Sinorhizobium meliloti: one gene and its partner. The protein of the gene in region 1 interacts with the protein of each later gene in a pairwise test. Links are inferred from orthologs where the notes say so. Each region holds a gene or a part of one and is shown on either strand. Other genes may lie near its edges.

Region 1 (7,422 bases):
CAACGATACGCTCTACGGCGGCGGCGGCAATGACACCATTCTTGGCGGCCAGGGCAACGATATTCTCGACGGGGGCGCCGGCGACGATGTGCTGAGCGGCCAGGACGGCGTGGACATATTCAGGGGCGGGGCAGGCGTCGATACTGTCGATTTCAGCAAGGAGAGCCCTTTCCAACTGCTCGTCAACCTTGCCACGAATGTCGCCAGCGGCGGCACCGCCTCAGGCGACACTTTCCACAGCATCGAAAACCTGATCGGTTCCGATGACCGCATTGACCGCTTCATCGGCACATCCGCCGCAAATCATTTCTGGGGCCAAGGCGGCGGGGATTATTTCAATGGCGGCGGCGGCAATGACATTCTGGATGGCGGCAACGATGGCGATATCCTGTATGGCGAAGCCGGCAACGACACGGTCATCGGTGGCGCCGGTCAGGACTATCTGGATGGTGGTTCCGGTATCGACACGGTCGTCTATGCGGGCAGCCCGGACGGCGTGACGATCGATCTTGCCAACGGCACGGCCAGCGGCGGCGACGGTGATGGTCCGGTGCAAATCGTCGGCCGAGGCGCAGTCATCCGGCACGATATTCTCGTCGGCTTCGAAAATGCCGCCGGTTCATCGTTCGATGACCATCTCATCGGCAATGCCCTGGCCAATGAGCTCTCCGGCGGTGCTGGCGACGATACGCTGACCGGCGGCGGCGGCGCCGACAGATTGAACGGCGGCGCCGGCAGCGACACGGCGGACTACGCTGACGCGACGAGCGGCGTGAGGCTCAGTCTCGCTGGAGGCAGGTCCGGCGGAGATACATATGTCTCCATCGAGAATCTTGCGGGGTCGGGATTCGGCGACCGGCTGACCGGCAACGGCGCAGCCAATGTGTTGACCGGCCAAGGCGGAAACGACACGATCGACGGCGGCCGCGGTGACGACACCCTGCTCGGCGATTTTGCCTATCAGGGGGACGCGCCGCCGCGTCCGGGCATGGGAAGCGGCTACGCCACGCTTGGACCGGACGCGGCGAACAACTCCATCGCAGCCGCGTTCGACATTTCCAACAACTTTTCCCTGACCAGCGACCCCGATATCTTCGATTCGACAACGATCCTTCATACGACCGTCAACGCCACCGGAAACGGCCGGGGCGGGTACTACAAGATCGATCTGGCGGCCGGTACGGTCATTACGATCGACATTGACGGAATTGCCGATCCGAATGTCCATGACAGCTGGGTCAGGCTGCTCGACAGCGCCGGCAACATCGTCGCTCAGAACGATGACGGCGGCGGCGACCCCGGCTCTACAAGCAACCGGGATTCCAGCCTGGTATTCGTAGCTCAGGAGACCGGCACCTATTACATACTGGAAGGCAGCTGGTCACCGACGGCGCCGGGCGATGGCTGGGCGGAAGCCGTGCCGGCAGGCTCGACATATGAGTTGAACGTATCGGTCGAGTTCCCCCCTCAGCCGGCCCAGCCGGGTGTTGCGGGATCCGACACGCTCATTGGCGGCGGAGGCAGCGATCTGCTGGACGGCGGTCTGGCGGCCGACACGCTCACCGGCGGCGCGGGAGAGGATACATTCCGCTTCTCGACGGCGCTTGGAAACGGCAATGTCGACTGGATCAAGGACTTCAATGTCATCGACGACACGATCCTGCTGGACAACCTCATCTTCGAGAGCGTGGGTGGCGAAGGCGCTCTCGCCCTGGGTGCATTTTACGGGAGTGCGGGGGGCGTCGCCCATGACGCCGACGACCGCATCATCTACGATGCCGATAGCGGCGTCTTGTCCTATGACGCCGATGGCGCCGGAGAAATCGCGGCGATTCAATATGCGCAGCTGAGCACAAATCTGAAGCTTTCGGCGGCCGACTTCATTATTATCTAACCTGATAGTGGATGGGGCGCTTTCAGGCGCCCCATCCACTGCGTCGTGCATCCTTTCGAATTACAAGCCGAGCGGTAGTGCCGCTACCGTAGGGGTTTCGCGGGGCGTCCATGGGAGAGTGTGTGATGAAGCGCCCGACCAACCGCCGCACAGTATTGATGACCGCCGGAGCTGCGGCCGTCGCCGCGGTCGCCGGGCCAGTCGCTGCGCAATCGCCGGATATTCGTGGCGCAGTCACATTCGAGGGCGGCGCGGTCCCGGAAGGTCATCTAGAAATTTACCTCGAGGATCCTGCCATTCAGGACGAAGCGCGACGTCGCGCCACGGAAACGCGCATCAAAAGCGACGGCACGTCAACGTCGATAGCATTTTCCTTGTCCCCGCCCGCCAGCGTGAATGCTTCGCCAACGCTGCGGATCGTTGCGCGCCTGGAGCGTGCGGATGGCTGGCTGGTCGCGCGCGGCAGCACACGGTTCGAGGCGGGTTCGCCTGTCTACGTCACGCTCAATCCAGTTATGTATTGAAGAGCCAAGACTACAGCGCCGCGCGTCTTATCAGACGCGCAAAGGTCGCTGTAGCACTTTGGCACACGTGATCAGTCGAGCGGGATCATCACCCGTCAGGGACAGTTCCGACCCGCTGGAATCCATCGAGCGCACGCCGCAAGCGAGTGGTGGCGACCCGACCGAGCATGATTGGCGTAAGGGACCGGCCGAGCGACAGGAGCGAGCGCCCCTTGTCTTGCGATCTCACGCGCACCACCCGATCCAGATTTATAATCAGAGAGCGGCTGACGCGGAAGAATGGCGGCGTCGGAAGCTCTGCGTCGAACTGGCCGAGCAACCGGCATACCAGATGGTCCCGTGCATCCGCCATCACGATGCGCGTAAAGTCCGCTTCGGCGGCCAGCATGGCGATCCCGTCGGTCGGCAGGACGAGTGTTTGGCCCGCCATCCTGATGTGCAAGCGTCGCCTGCCCGGCATGACCACCGGCAGCACGGTTGCCGTGTCATCGAGGACCTTGCCGCCGAGTTCGAGTGCGTGCCGATAACGCCGCAACCGCTCGAGGGTCAGCGCCAGGCGCTGCCGCTCGACCGGCTTCAGCAGGAAGTCGAGCGCTGCGACATCGAAGGCTTGAGGCGCGTAGGTGCCATGTCCGGTCACGAAGACGATCGCGGGCACCTGATCGAGCCGCTTGATGAGGCCGAAGCCGTCATCGTCGCCAAGGTCGATGTCGAGGAAGATCGCATCTGGCCGCAAGGCGTGCGTCAGTTGATGCGCCTGATCCAGTGAGCCGGCTTCGCCGACGACTTCGACATCCGGGTGCGCTTGCATGAGTCGCTTCAGCCCGCGCCGGGCCGGCGGCTCGTCGTCGACAACCATCACGCGTAGCATGCAGCCCCCCTCAGCATCAGTCGCGCGATCACCTTGTCGCCGGCCTGGATCAGTGTGAGTGCGTGGCCGAGTGGATAGTGCAGTTCCAGCCGGCGGCGAATGTTGGCGAGACCGATCGGCGGACGGTCACGCTCGCCCGCCTCCAGCCGGCCGGGATTGCTGATCTCGATGAAGAGGTCGGCATCCCGACACTCTACGGTGATGCCGACCGCGAAGCGGCTGGCCGGCGAGCGCAGTCCGTGCTTCACGGCGTTCTCGACCAGCGGCTGTAGAATGAGGTGCGGCACGGCGACCGGCCGGGCGGCGGGGTCCACCTCGACCACGCAATCGAGGCGACCTTCGAACCGCAACTCCTGGATACGGATGTAGGCCATCATCGCTTCGATCTCGTCCGAGAGCGGACAGATGCGACGCGTTTGGTTCTCGAGCAAGTAGCGCAGATACGCCGTGATCCGATGGATCATCTCAAGCGCGGTGTCCGGCTCCTCCGGAATCTCCATCGCGACAGTGTTCAGCACGTTGAACAGGAAGTGTGAATCGAGTTGCAGGCGCAGCTGGTGAAGCTCGGCCCGCAGCGCCTCCTCACGAGCCCGGTGGCGCCGCATCCGTTGCTTTCGGGCGTCGGCATCCGCCTTGATCCAGAGATAGGCAAGAGACCATCCCAGAAAGATAAGGGTATAGTAGATGGCCGGGATTACCGAGCCATTGGCGCCATAGTCCGGATCGATGTTCGGCTGCAGGACGTCCTTCATTGCGTTGGCGATCAGCATCTGCAGCACGCCACCGGCAATCGAGAGCGCCAGGGCGACTGCAACGACCGTCAGCGTGACGCCGCCGATCCGGTGACGGAATATTCGGTAAGCAAGCGTAGTGAGCGCGAACCCAAGCGGCTCGAGAACGGCGGTCAATGCAAACGCGAACGCCACGTCCTCGAATGCGAGAATACGGCTGACGACGGCGAACAGCGCGCCGAAGAGCCAGCCGGCCGTCTGCGCCCGCCAGAACGAACCGAGCGCACCCACCAGAACGGTACCCGACCCGTTGAATTTTCGCTTCGTCCGGCTCCGCCTGTAGCTTGGATCCGCGATGTGACTTCCACTCAGATCGGGAAGCAGATCGGGCTCGGCAATAACAACCATCGAGCTGTAATTCCCTAATTGCCGTCATCCCGGGGCAGGATTGGTTTCTTCACCGAGTAGATCGACCGGTTCATCGAATAGGGCGTGTCTATGCGCGGAGGGCGCATCATTAATACCTATAAGGAGTCGCATATTCAGCGCGTCGCACACTCGCACGTTGAGCATGGTGGTGCAAGGTTTGCCGCCGTGTGTCGATGTATGAGCGCCATTTTTCGGGGGGATACATCGGATGAAGCACGCCACCAGAACCAGGAAAGCCCGGCCGAGGTCTTCGCTGGCAGCATTCGGACCCGGCGTCCAAGCTGCGTTTCCGTCCGAGCGGAACACGTCGCATTTTTTGATCGTGCTGGCCGTAGGGCTCGGCGGGGCGGCCCTGGCCGGCGAGGCGTATGCGGGTTGCAATGGAAATGCAACCCAGACGATCGGCCAGGTCGACTATGGATACACATGGTCGGCCTGTTGGGGCGACAGTGGTGTCGATGACAAGGATGAGAAGAACGGTGATCCCGGAGCGAGCATAACGATCAACACCCAGGCGTCGTACACGGCCGGCGCCAGTCTCCCTTACACCATGCCCTGGGATTCCGTCGGCGGTGTTATCATGACATACACAATGGGTGGCGCTGGCGTCGACGAGGGAACCGCCGGCGCCGGGGGCGCCGTGACGATCACCAATTACGGCCCCATAACCCTGACCACCTCGACGGATCCAGGCTCGATCGGCAGCTTGATTTCGGCAACGAGCTTCGGCGGCTCGGGGGACGGGGATAACGACAACTACAAGTCCAACGGTGGAGCTGGCGGGTCGGGAGGCTCGCTGACGATCACCAACTACGGCGCGCTGAGCGTAGAGTCGCTCAGCCCGAACACGGCCAGGGGCATGGCCGGCATCCATGCCGTGAGCAAGGGTGGCACCGGCGGTAATCAGAACAGCGGCGCGGCGGGCGACCAGTTCGGGGGGGTCGGCGGCAGCGGCGGAAGCATCAGCATCACCAACACCGGGCAGGTGAATCTCGGCAGCGCGACCAACCCGCTGAACGGGCTGGACTATGTCTGGGGTCTCGCCGCCGAGTCCATCGGCCAGGCGGGGGGGCACGACAATGGCGCGGGTGGCGCGGGTGGCGCCATCCAAATTCACAACGGTTCATCCGGCGGAAATGCCTCGATCGGTGCGATCAACATCTACTCGAACAGCGCCGACAGCGCGCGCGGCATCTATGCATTCAGCCAAGGCTCTTATGGCACGGCCTCTCAGGATTCATCCGACGATGGCGGCGCCGGCGCGGACGGCGGCCAGTTCAGCATCGACACCTATTCCGATATAGCCGTGGTCACCACCGGCTCCGACCCCAACGAACTGTCCGGCGGCATCGTTGCCATCAGTCAGGGTGGTGATGGCGGCGCCGGCACCGCGTCAACGACCGGAGGCCGTGGTGGGAACGGCTCTGCCTTCGGCTCTACCCTGAGCGTCCAATCAGGTGTCACGGTTTCGACAAAGGGCGATTATGTCGCCGGCGTCGTCGGGTTGGCCCAGGGCGGGCGCGGCGGCGACGGCGCCAGCGGCGAGAAGGACAGCTCCGGCGGTAGAGGCGGCGACGTCGGCGCGATTCAGATCAACGTCTATGGCGGTTCTATCGAGACAGATGGCATCCAGGCCTACGGCCTGCTGGGCGGAAGCATCGGGGGCCAGGGCGGCAATGGTGGCGACGACACGGCCGTTGTCGGAACGAGCGGCGGCGGCGGCTTCGGTGGCAATGCCGGCGGCGTCGGCGCGTATGTCACCACCGGCTCCAAGATCACGACAACAGGGGATTTTTCCGCTGCGGTCACTCTGCACTCGATCGGCGGCGGCGGCGGGACGGGGGGCGACTTCACGGACGTGCTCGGCGGTGGCGCGGGCAATGGCGGCAATGGCGGCAACGGCAACACCGCTACCATCAACAATGCTGGCGGGACGATCAGCACCTCGGGCGGGCATTCCTACGGTATCCTGGTGCAGTCGATCGGCGGCAGCGGCGGCACAGGCGGAATCGCCGAAGGATTGACGCTCGAACTGGGCGGCGATGGAGGCGAGGGCGGTTCTGCCGGGGCGGCCAGTGTCCAGAATACAGGCGCAATCACCACCGACGGTTATTCGGCGCATGGCATCCTGGCGCAGTCGATCAGCGGCGGCGGCGGCGCTGCCGGCACCGCTGGCGGCATTCTGTCGATCGGCGGCACCGGCGGCAACGCCAACTACGCGGGGAATGCCGAGGTCCAGAGTTCAGGCGCCATCAGCACCGGCGGCGACGCGGCGATCGGCATCCTGGCGCAATCGATCGGCGGTGGCGGCGGCTCTGGCGGCGGTGCCAAAGGCATCGCGACAGTCGGAGGCTCGGGTGGCGCCGGCGGTTACGGCACCTACGCCAGCGTATGGCTGAACGGCGGCTCGATTGCCACGCGGGGCGAGATGGCGCATGGGATCATGGCGCAATCGATCGGCGGTGGCGGCGGCAACGGCGGCAGTGTGATCGACATGTCGGTCGGGATTCCGGCGCTGGGCGTCGGTGGAAGCGCCACGGGCGGCGGTAGCGGCGGGTGGGTTTGCGTCACCAATGAAAATTCGGGCGGCGACTGTTCTACAGGCTCCGGAGCGCCGCAGGCCGTCGCGATCGCGACCGCGGGTGCCGGCGCGGTCGGCATACTCGCGCAGTCGATCGGCGGCGGCGGCGGCAATGGCGGTAACGCCACCGGCGGCGATGCCGGGTTCGGCAGCTTCCAGATTGGCGGTGGCGGTGGCGGTGGCGGCTACGCAAATACCGCAAACGTCGGTTTCCAGGGGCTGACCCTGACGACCCAGGGCTCGCACGCCGCGGGGATCGTGGCGCAGTCGGTGGGCGGCGGTGGCGGCACCGGCGGCACCGCCAGTTCCTATTCCGCCGGTATCGGCTTCACGGCGTCCGTGGCGGTCGGCGGTACCGGTGGCAATGGCGGCGCCGGCGGCGAGGTCTCCGT
Region 2 (7,423 bases), on another replicon or contig:
TAGCTGCGGAAACTCCCGGCATAGACGATCCACCCGTCCGCCGGCGTGGTCACCAGCGCGCCTGCATTGGTCTCGAGCATGATCCCCTGCAGCGAATGCCCTGTTCCGTCCGCGTCGCCAAAACGGCGCACAAGCGAACCCGCAACGGGATAAGCCAGCCGCTCCCGCAGCTCGGAAAAGACATATGCCGGCGCAATGCGGTTTTTGTCGGGCACCGCACTCCTGGCGAGCTCCCGCGCAGCCTCGCGTTCGGCCTCGCTCATGCGGCGGCGTTCCTCCTCCTCGGCGCGGGCGGCGGCGGCCGCTTCGCGCACGGAGGAGATCTCGTTTTCGAGCGATGAGATCAGGCCCCCGAGGTTCTCCGCCTGCAGGGCGAGTTCCTCGGCCTTGCGCTGTTCGGCCGCCAAATCGGCCGCATTGCGTTGCCTCAGCTTCTCCTTTTCGGCAACGAGCATCGACATGCGCCGCTCTTCCTCGAGCCGGGCGGTCATTGCCGCGGTCAGTTCCTCGCGTTCCCTGGCGATGCCGCTGCGGATATCCGCAAGCGCCTTCAGGTCGGCGACGAGGCTGTCGGTCTGCTCGCGTATTTCGGGAACGACGGCGCCGAGCAGAATGGCGCTGCGGACGGAGCCGAGCGCATCCTCCGGGGTCACGAGGATTGCCGGCGGCGGATTGCGGCCCATGCGCTGGAGGGCGGCGAGCACTTCGGCCAAAAGGCCGCGGCGGGCGCGCAGCGAGCGCCGCACCACATCCTCCTTGACGCGCAGATCGCCGAGCGTTCTTTCGCCGTCTGAAATCCGGCGTTCGAACTCCTGCCGCTTGGCTGCCGAATCCACGAGGGCGTCACGCAGGGTCTCGTTGCTCTTGTCGATCTCGGCAATCGTCTTTTCGAGTGCCTCGGAGCGATCCCGCGAGAGCGTGATCGTCTTCGACAGCGCCTCGAGCTCGCTCGCGGTACTGTCGCGCCGGACCGCCAGATCGGCAGCCGGATCCGGCGGCGCCGCCTTGGCGGCCCCCGCATCGGCGGGCGCCTGAGCCGCAGTCGGCCCGATCACCGACAGGAAGAGCGCCGCAACCGCAGCGCCGCGGCGGATCCGCCGCGCGCCGGATAGCAAACCGGCTCTGTTCGTTGGAGGTTTCATCCAGTCTCGTAAGTCCAAAAGTTAGGAGACCCTAATCCGATTTGGCCGGGCACACCAATACATATTCTCGTTATTGGCGGGGAGGGGCCGTCTTCGACCCGTGGTCTACGCCCGATGATAAGGATGTCCCGAAAGGATCGTCACGGCGCGATAAAGCTGTTCGGCGATGAGGATGCGCACGAGCTGGTGCGGCCAGGTCATCTTGCCGAGGTTGAGCACGGCGTCGGCGCGGGCGTGGAGTGCGGGATCGAGTCCGTCGGCACCGCCGATCGCTATCATCAGATCGCGCTTGCCGCTGTCTCTTAAGGTACCGAGCAGGCGCGCGAAGGCTTCCGAGTCGAGCGCCTTGCCGCGCTCATCGAGCAGCACGAGCAGGCTGCCGTCGGCGAGCGCTTTTTCAAGCTGGCCGGCTTCCTCGCGTTTGCGCGTCTCCGCATTGGCGGCGCGGCTTTCGGCGGTCTCCACGACGCGGGCCAATTCGAGGCCGACGGCCGGGCCGGCCTTGGCGAACCGGTCGAGATAGCGGCCCGCGAGATCCTTTTCCGGCCCCGCCTTGAGGCGGCCGACTGCGAAAAGTCCGATACGCATGACCCGATCCGTCCCCGCCGGTGCCGATCGGAAATTATCGACCGGCAAAATTCTTGCCGCCATCCGCCTTATCGGCGATGGCAACCGCGTGTCACCTTCGGCACCGGCCGCCGCTCCGTCCTGAGTCGATGGTCAGGATCGGGCGACGTGTCTCAGTGCAGGGTACCGTCTTCGATCTCGGGAGCCGCCCACATCTTTTCGATGTTGTAGAACGCCCGGATCTCCGGCCGGAAGATGTGAACGATCACATCGCCGGTGTCGATCAGTACCCAATCGCCACCCTCAAGACCTTCGACGCGAGCCCTGCCGAGGCCGTCGTCCTTCAGGTCCGTGATCAAGTGGTCGGCAATGGCCATCACATGCCTGTTCGATCGCCCGGAGACGACGACCATGAAGTCTCCCAGCGCCGATTTTCCGGCAATGTCGATGGTAACGATATTTTCTGCCTTCGAGTCCTCTAGGCTTTCGAGGACCAGTTGAAGCGCACGGACAGCGGCTTCGTCGCTCGATTCCGTGCTGCGCGGGAATGCGGATGCCGCAAATCCCTTGGCGTGTGCTGTTGTCAGGGTTTTTCCTTTCCAAATGAACAGAACAGGCACGTTCGATTCGAAATATTTCTTCGAACCGTACCTAAATGTAGGCATCAAACCTATACGGTTTCAAGACACGAGATCCGAATTACGGGAATTCACCCGGATTTGGCCGAACGAAGCGCCGTCGAGCTCAAGCCCGAACGGGGGCCGTGAATGAAGGTCCAGGCGGGCGCGCGGCGGAAAGCGAGGGTTCCCGCATCATCCTCGTCGACGCGGGCGCTGCTGAAAGCCCTCGCCATCGGCGAGGACAGATAGGCAAGGGTCGATCCCGGCCGGTCGACGACGGCGATCGGGAAAGTGGCGACGATCTTGCGCCAGTCCTGCCAGCGGTGAAAGTTCTTGAGATTGTCGGCGCCCATGACCCAGACGAAACGGACATCGCGGTTGCGGGCGCGGATCACTTCCAGCGTGCGGGCCGTGTAGCTCTGACCGAGCGCCTGCTCGAAAGCGGTCACCTTGATGCGCGGGTTGCGGGCGATCTTCTCGCTCATGGCGATACGTTCGCCAAGCGGCGCGAGATGGTTGCGGTCCTTGAGCGGATTGCCGGGCGTCACCATCCACCAGAGCTGGTCGAGCCCGAGCCGGCGCAATGCGGTCTCGGCGACGAGCGCATGCCCGTCATGCGGCGGATTGAAGGACCCGCCGAACAGGCCGACGGCCATGCCGGACTCGACATGCGGCATGCTGAGGTAGCGCGCATTCACTTCGCTCGGTGTCGTCAGGGCCGCACCTGTCCGGTGCCGCGCACACGATACTTGAACGAGGTGAGCTGCTCGACGCCGACGGGCCCGCGGGCGTGCATCTTGCCGGTGGCGATGCCGATCTCGCCGCCCATGCCGAACTCGCCGCCGTCGGCGAATTGCGTCGAGGCATTGTGCAGGAGGATCGCCGAGTCGATCTCTGAGAAGAATCGCTCGACCACCGCAGGGTCCTCGGCGATCACGGCTTCGGTATGGGCGGACGACCAGGTGTTGATGTGCTCGATCGCGCCGGAAATGCCGTCGACCAATCTCGCCGAAATGATCGCGTCGAGATATTCGGTCGCCCAATCCTCGTCGGTCGCAGCTTTCAGGCCGGGCATTACACTTGCGAGGTCATCGGAGGCGCGCACCTCGCAGCCGGCATCGACGAGCGCCTCGAGGAGGGGCTTTGCGAATTTCTCGGCGGCGTTGCGGTCTATCAGCAGCGTCTCGGCGGCGCCGCAGATGCCGGTCCGGCGCATCTTCGCATTGACGACGATCTTCTTCGCCATGTCGCGATCGGCCGACGCATCGACATAGATGTGGCAGAGACCTTCGAGATGGGCGAAGACCGGCACCCGCGCCTCGTTCTGGACGCGCGCGACCAGGCTCTTTCCGCCGCGCGGCACGATCACGTCGATCGCGCCGTTCAAGCCGGTGAGCATGGCGCCGACGGCAGCGCGGTCGGCGACCGGCACCATCTGGATCGCATCTTCCGGCAGGCCCGCGACCTTCAATCCCTCGGTCAGGCAGGCATGGATCGCCCGCGACGAGTGAAAGCTGTCGGATCCGCCCCGCAGGATCACCGCATTGCCTGCCTTGAGGCAGAGCGCGCCGGCATCCGCCGTGACGTTCGGACGGCTTTCATAGATGACGCCGATCACGCCGAGGGGCGTGCGCACCCGTTCGATGTGAAGCCCGTTCGGGCGGTCCCATTCGGAGATCACCTCGCCGACGGGGTCAATGAGTTCGGCGATCGCGCGGATGCCGTCCGCCATGTCGCGGATGCGGCTTTCCGTCAGCGTCAGCCGGTCGATGAAGGCGCTGGCGACGCCGCTTTCGCGCGCGTTTTCGAGGTCGAGCGCATTGGCGGCGAGGATTTCCGCGGTCCTTGTGACGATGACGCCTGCCATGGCGACGAGTGCCGCATGCTTGCGCTCGGCGCTTGCGGTCGCGAGCGGCCGGGCGGCCGCTTTGGCGCGGCGTCCGATCTCCAGCATCATCGCGTTGACGTCCTTGTCCTTTTCCACCGTCTCAAGCATGGAGCTTGCCCTTTCCCTCGTCGCTTTCCTCTACAAGGCGCGCGCCCGATGGAGCCGTCATGACCAGATCGTCGCGATGCACCATGGCGGTGCGGCCGGCATAGCCGAGGATGGCGGCGATCTCGGCCGACTTCTTGCCGGCGATCTGGCGCGCCTCGTCGGCATCGTAGCCGGCAAGACCGCGGGCGATCTCGCGGCCGGAAGCGCCGATTATCGCAATCGTATCGCCGCGGCTGAAGCTTCCCGTCACCTGCCGGACGCCGGCCGGCAGCAGGCTCTTGCCGGAACGCAGCGCCGTTTCCGCTCCGGCATCGATCGAGAGCGAACCGGCCGGCAGGAGCTGTCCGGCGATCCAGGTCTTGCGGGCGGTCACCGGAGAGCCTGATGGCGCGAACCAGGACGAGCGCGCGCCCGCCTCGATCGCGGCCAGCGGATGATCCGGCTTGCCGGAGGCGATGATCATCGCGCAGCCGGCAGTGGTTGCGATCTTGCCGGCGTCGATCTTGGTGCGCATGCCGCCGCGCGAAAGCTCGGAGGCAGCGCCGCCCGCCATCGCCTCGATTTCGGGCGTGATTTCGGCGACCGTTTCGAGGAAACGGGCGTTCGGATCGAGATGCGGCGGCGCGGTATAGAGCCCGTCGATATCCGAGAGCAGGACCAGGAGATCGGCGCCGACCATGGTCGCGACCCTCGCTGCCAGCCGGTCGTTGTCGCCATAGCGGATTTCTGTGGTCGCGACCGTGTCGTTCTCGTTGATGATCGGCACCGAGCCGAGCTTCAGAAGCTGACCGATCGTCGCGCGGGCATTGAGGTAGCGCCGGCGCTCCTCGGTGTCGCCCAGCGTCAGGAGGATCTGGCCGGCGACGATCGCATGGGTCGAGAGGCTCTCCGACCAGGCACGCGCCAGCACGATCTGGCCGACGGCGGCGGCCGCCTGGCTCTCTTCGAGCTTCAGCGCACCCGCCGGCAGGTCGAGCACCGTGCGTCCAAGCGCAATCGCTCCCGAGGAGACGACGAGCACTTCCACGCCCTTGGCCCTGAGGGCCGCAATGTCGGCGCAGAGCGCGTCGAGCCAGCTCTTCTTCAGCCCGGTCCTGCGGTCGACGAGGAGTGCCGAGCCGATCTTGATGACGACCCGGCGGTAATTCTCGAGCGCTTTGCGGGCCTTGGTCATGCTTAAGCTTCCTCTTCGCCCGCCTTGGCCGCGGCGATGACGCTGCGCAATGCTCTCAGCGCCTCCGTCATACCCTTGTTGGTCACGGCGGAGATGAGGAGCGGCGGCGTGCCGCAGGCTTTTCCGAGCGCCTTGGCCTTCGCCTTCAATTCCTCCTCGTCCAGCACGTCGATCTGCGACAGCGCCACGATCTGGGGCTTCTCCTCGAGCCCGCCGCCATAGGCCTCGAGCTCGTGCTTCACGGTCTTGTAGGCCTTGGCGACATCCTCTTCCTGCGCGGAGACGAGATGCAGCAGCACCCGGGTGCGCTCGACATGGCCGAGAAAGCGGTCGCCGATGCCCACGCCCTCATGCGCGCCTTCGATCAACCCCGGAATGTCGGCGATGATGAATTCCTTTTCATCGATGGTCGCAACGCCGAGATTGGGATGCAGCGTCGTGAAGGGATAATTGGCGATCTTCGGCCGAGCCCGGGTGCAGGCGGCGAGAAAGGTCGACTTGCCGGCATTCGGCAGGCCGACGAGACCGGCATCGGCAATCAGCTTCAGCCGCAGCCAGATCGTCTTCTCCTCGCCCTCGAGGCCCGGATTGGCCCAGCTCGGCGCCTGGTTGGTGGAGGACTTGAAATGCGCGTTGCCGAAGCCGCCATTGCCGCCGGCGGCGAGCCGGTAGCGCTGCCCTTCCGCCACCATGTCGACGATCAGCGTCTCGTTGTCTTCCTCGAAGATCTGGGTGCCGACCGGCACCTTCAGCGTCACGTCGCCGCCCTTTGCGCCGGTGCGGTTGCGGCCCATGCCGTGCGTGCCGGTCTTGGCCTTGAAATGCTGCTGATAGCGGAAGTCGATGAGCGTATTGAGGCCGTTGACGGCTTCCACCCAGACATCGCCGCCGCGGCCGCCGTCGCCGCCGTCGGGGCCGCCGAACTCGATGAACTTCTCGCGGCGGAAGGAAACGGCGCCCGCGCCGCCATCCCCTGACCGGATATAGACTTTCGTTTCGTCGAGGAATTTCATCGGTTCGCCATTTCTACGTGATCGCTTCAAGTTGAGGACGGAATGCGGGGCAGCCCGCGCACGTTCCCGATCCCGCTCTGCTTTTGCGCCATCGATATAGGCGCTTCCGGCAGAGGTCAAAGATTATCGACATGAAGAACCCCGCCAGGAGCGGTACTGGCGGGGTTCCGTATCCGTTCAGTCCGGGCGGCGCAGGTCCTCGGCCGCAAGCCGGGTTTCGATATGCGCGACCATCGCATTGCGGGCGAGCGCATAGATCTGGCTGCAGCCGGTGATCCGGAAGCCGAGTTTCTCCTGCACCTTGAGCGAGGCCGGATTGTCGGCGAAGACGCCCGAATGCAGCACCGTTTCCGGCATGCGGCGGAAGAATCGTTCGACCGCGGCATGGACCGCCTCGCTCGCCAGCCCCTTGCCCCAGTAGAACCGGTTCAGCCAGTAGCCGACATGCCATTGGCCGTGCCGGAGTTCGATGCCGATGCAGCCGATATGGACGTCGTCGCCCGGGGTGGTGATGGCGAGCGTCCAGTCCGGCAGCATATCGGCCGTCTGGCGGTTGAGCCAGTCGAGCGCATCCTGGTGGTGGTAGGGCGCCGGAACGCGCGAAAGCATCCGCGCCACCTGGAAATCGCCGAGCGACTCGGCGATGGCGGCCGCATCGGAAAGCCGGTGCGGCCGCAGCCGCAGCCGTTCCGTTTCGATGACCGGCGCCGGGCCGGGGCCGGGGCGGGCGACGGCCCGGGCGCGCTCCGTGACCAGGGCGTTCATCGGACACCTCCCCAGCTTCTTAAGGAGACCCAGGTCTTGCGGTCGAGCCTGTACCATTCGACCGGGACCATGCCGCCGAGCGCCAGGCTGCCGACCATGCCGGAACCCTGGAACTGAAAGCCGCACTTCTGGATGACCCGGCGCGA

The links.
Region 2: the proteins of JOH52_RS19835 (region 1) and JOH52_RS07355 interact in binary tests that used the Escherichia coli proteins (3 or more experiments, as listed by UniProt). The link is inferred for Sinorhizobium meliloti from one-to-one orthologs.

What each region holds. Positions count from the first base shown.
Region 1 is NZ_JAGIOS010000002.1:193,422-200,843, forward strand. What follows is about bases 1,399-4,397. They hold JOH52_RS19835 (LytR/AlgR family response regulator transcription factor), read right to left. Parts: upstream 3,290-4,397; coding sequence 2,507-3,289; downstream 1,399-2,506. Other genes in these bases: JOH52_RS19825 (M10 family metallopeptidase C-terminal domain-containing protein), read left to right, coding at 1,399-1,894; JOH52_RS19830 (hypothetical protein), read left to right, coding at 2,020-2,418; JOH52_RS19840 (sensor histidine kinase), read right to left, coding at 3,277-4,397. In the rest of the region: more of JOH52_RS19825, read left to right, coding at 1-1,398; more of JOH52_RS19840, read right to left, coding at 4,398-4,428; JOH52_RS19845 (autotransporter outer membrane beta-barrel domain-containing protein), read left to right, coding at 4,658-7,422. UniProt on the Escherichia coli protein: Member of the two-component regulatory system BtsS/BtsR, which is part of a nutrient-sensing regulatory network composed of BtsS/BtsR, the low-affinity pyruvate signaling system YpdA/YpdB and their respective target proteins, BtsT and YhjX.
Region 2 is NZ_JAGIOS010000001.1:1,561,415-1,568,837, forward strand. Bases 2,184-5,183 are described here. They hold JOH52_RS07355 (glutamate-5-semialdehyde dehydrogenase), read right to left. Parts: upstream 4,326-5,183; coding sequence 3,042-4,325; downstream 2,184-3,041. Other genes in these bases: rsfS (ribosome silencing factor), read right to left, coding at 2,184-2,374; JOH52_RS07350 (nicotinate-nucleotide adenylyltransferase), read right to left, coding at 2,419-2,985; proB (glutamate 5-kinase), read right to left, coding at 4,318-5,183. Also shown: JOH52_RS07335 (murein hydrolase activator EnvC family protein), read right to left, coding at 1-1,142; 23S rRNA (pseudouridine(1915)-N(3))-methyltransferase RlmH, read right to left, coding at 1,248-1,730; more of rsfS, read right to left, coding at 1,883-2,183; more of proB, read right to left, coding at 5,184-5,499; GTPase ObgE, read right to left, coding at 5,502-6,512; JOH52_RS07370 (GNAT family N-acetyltransferase), read right to left, coding at 6,690-7,277; JOH52_RS07375 (GNAT family N-acetyltransferase), read right to left, coding at 7,274-7,423. UniProt on the Escherichia coli protein: Catalyzes the NADPH-dependent reduction of L-glutamate 5-phosphate into L-glutamate 5-semialdehyde and phosphate. The product spontaneously undergoes cyclization to form 1-pyrroline-5-carboxylate.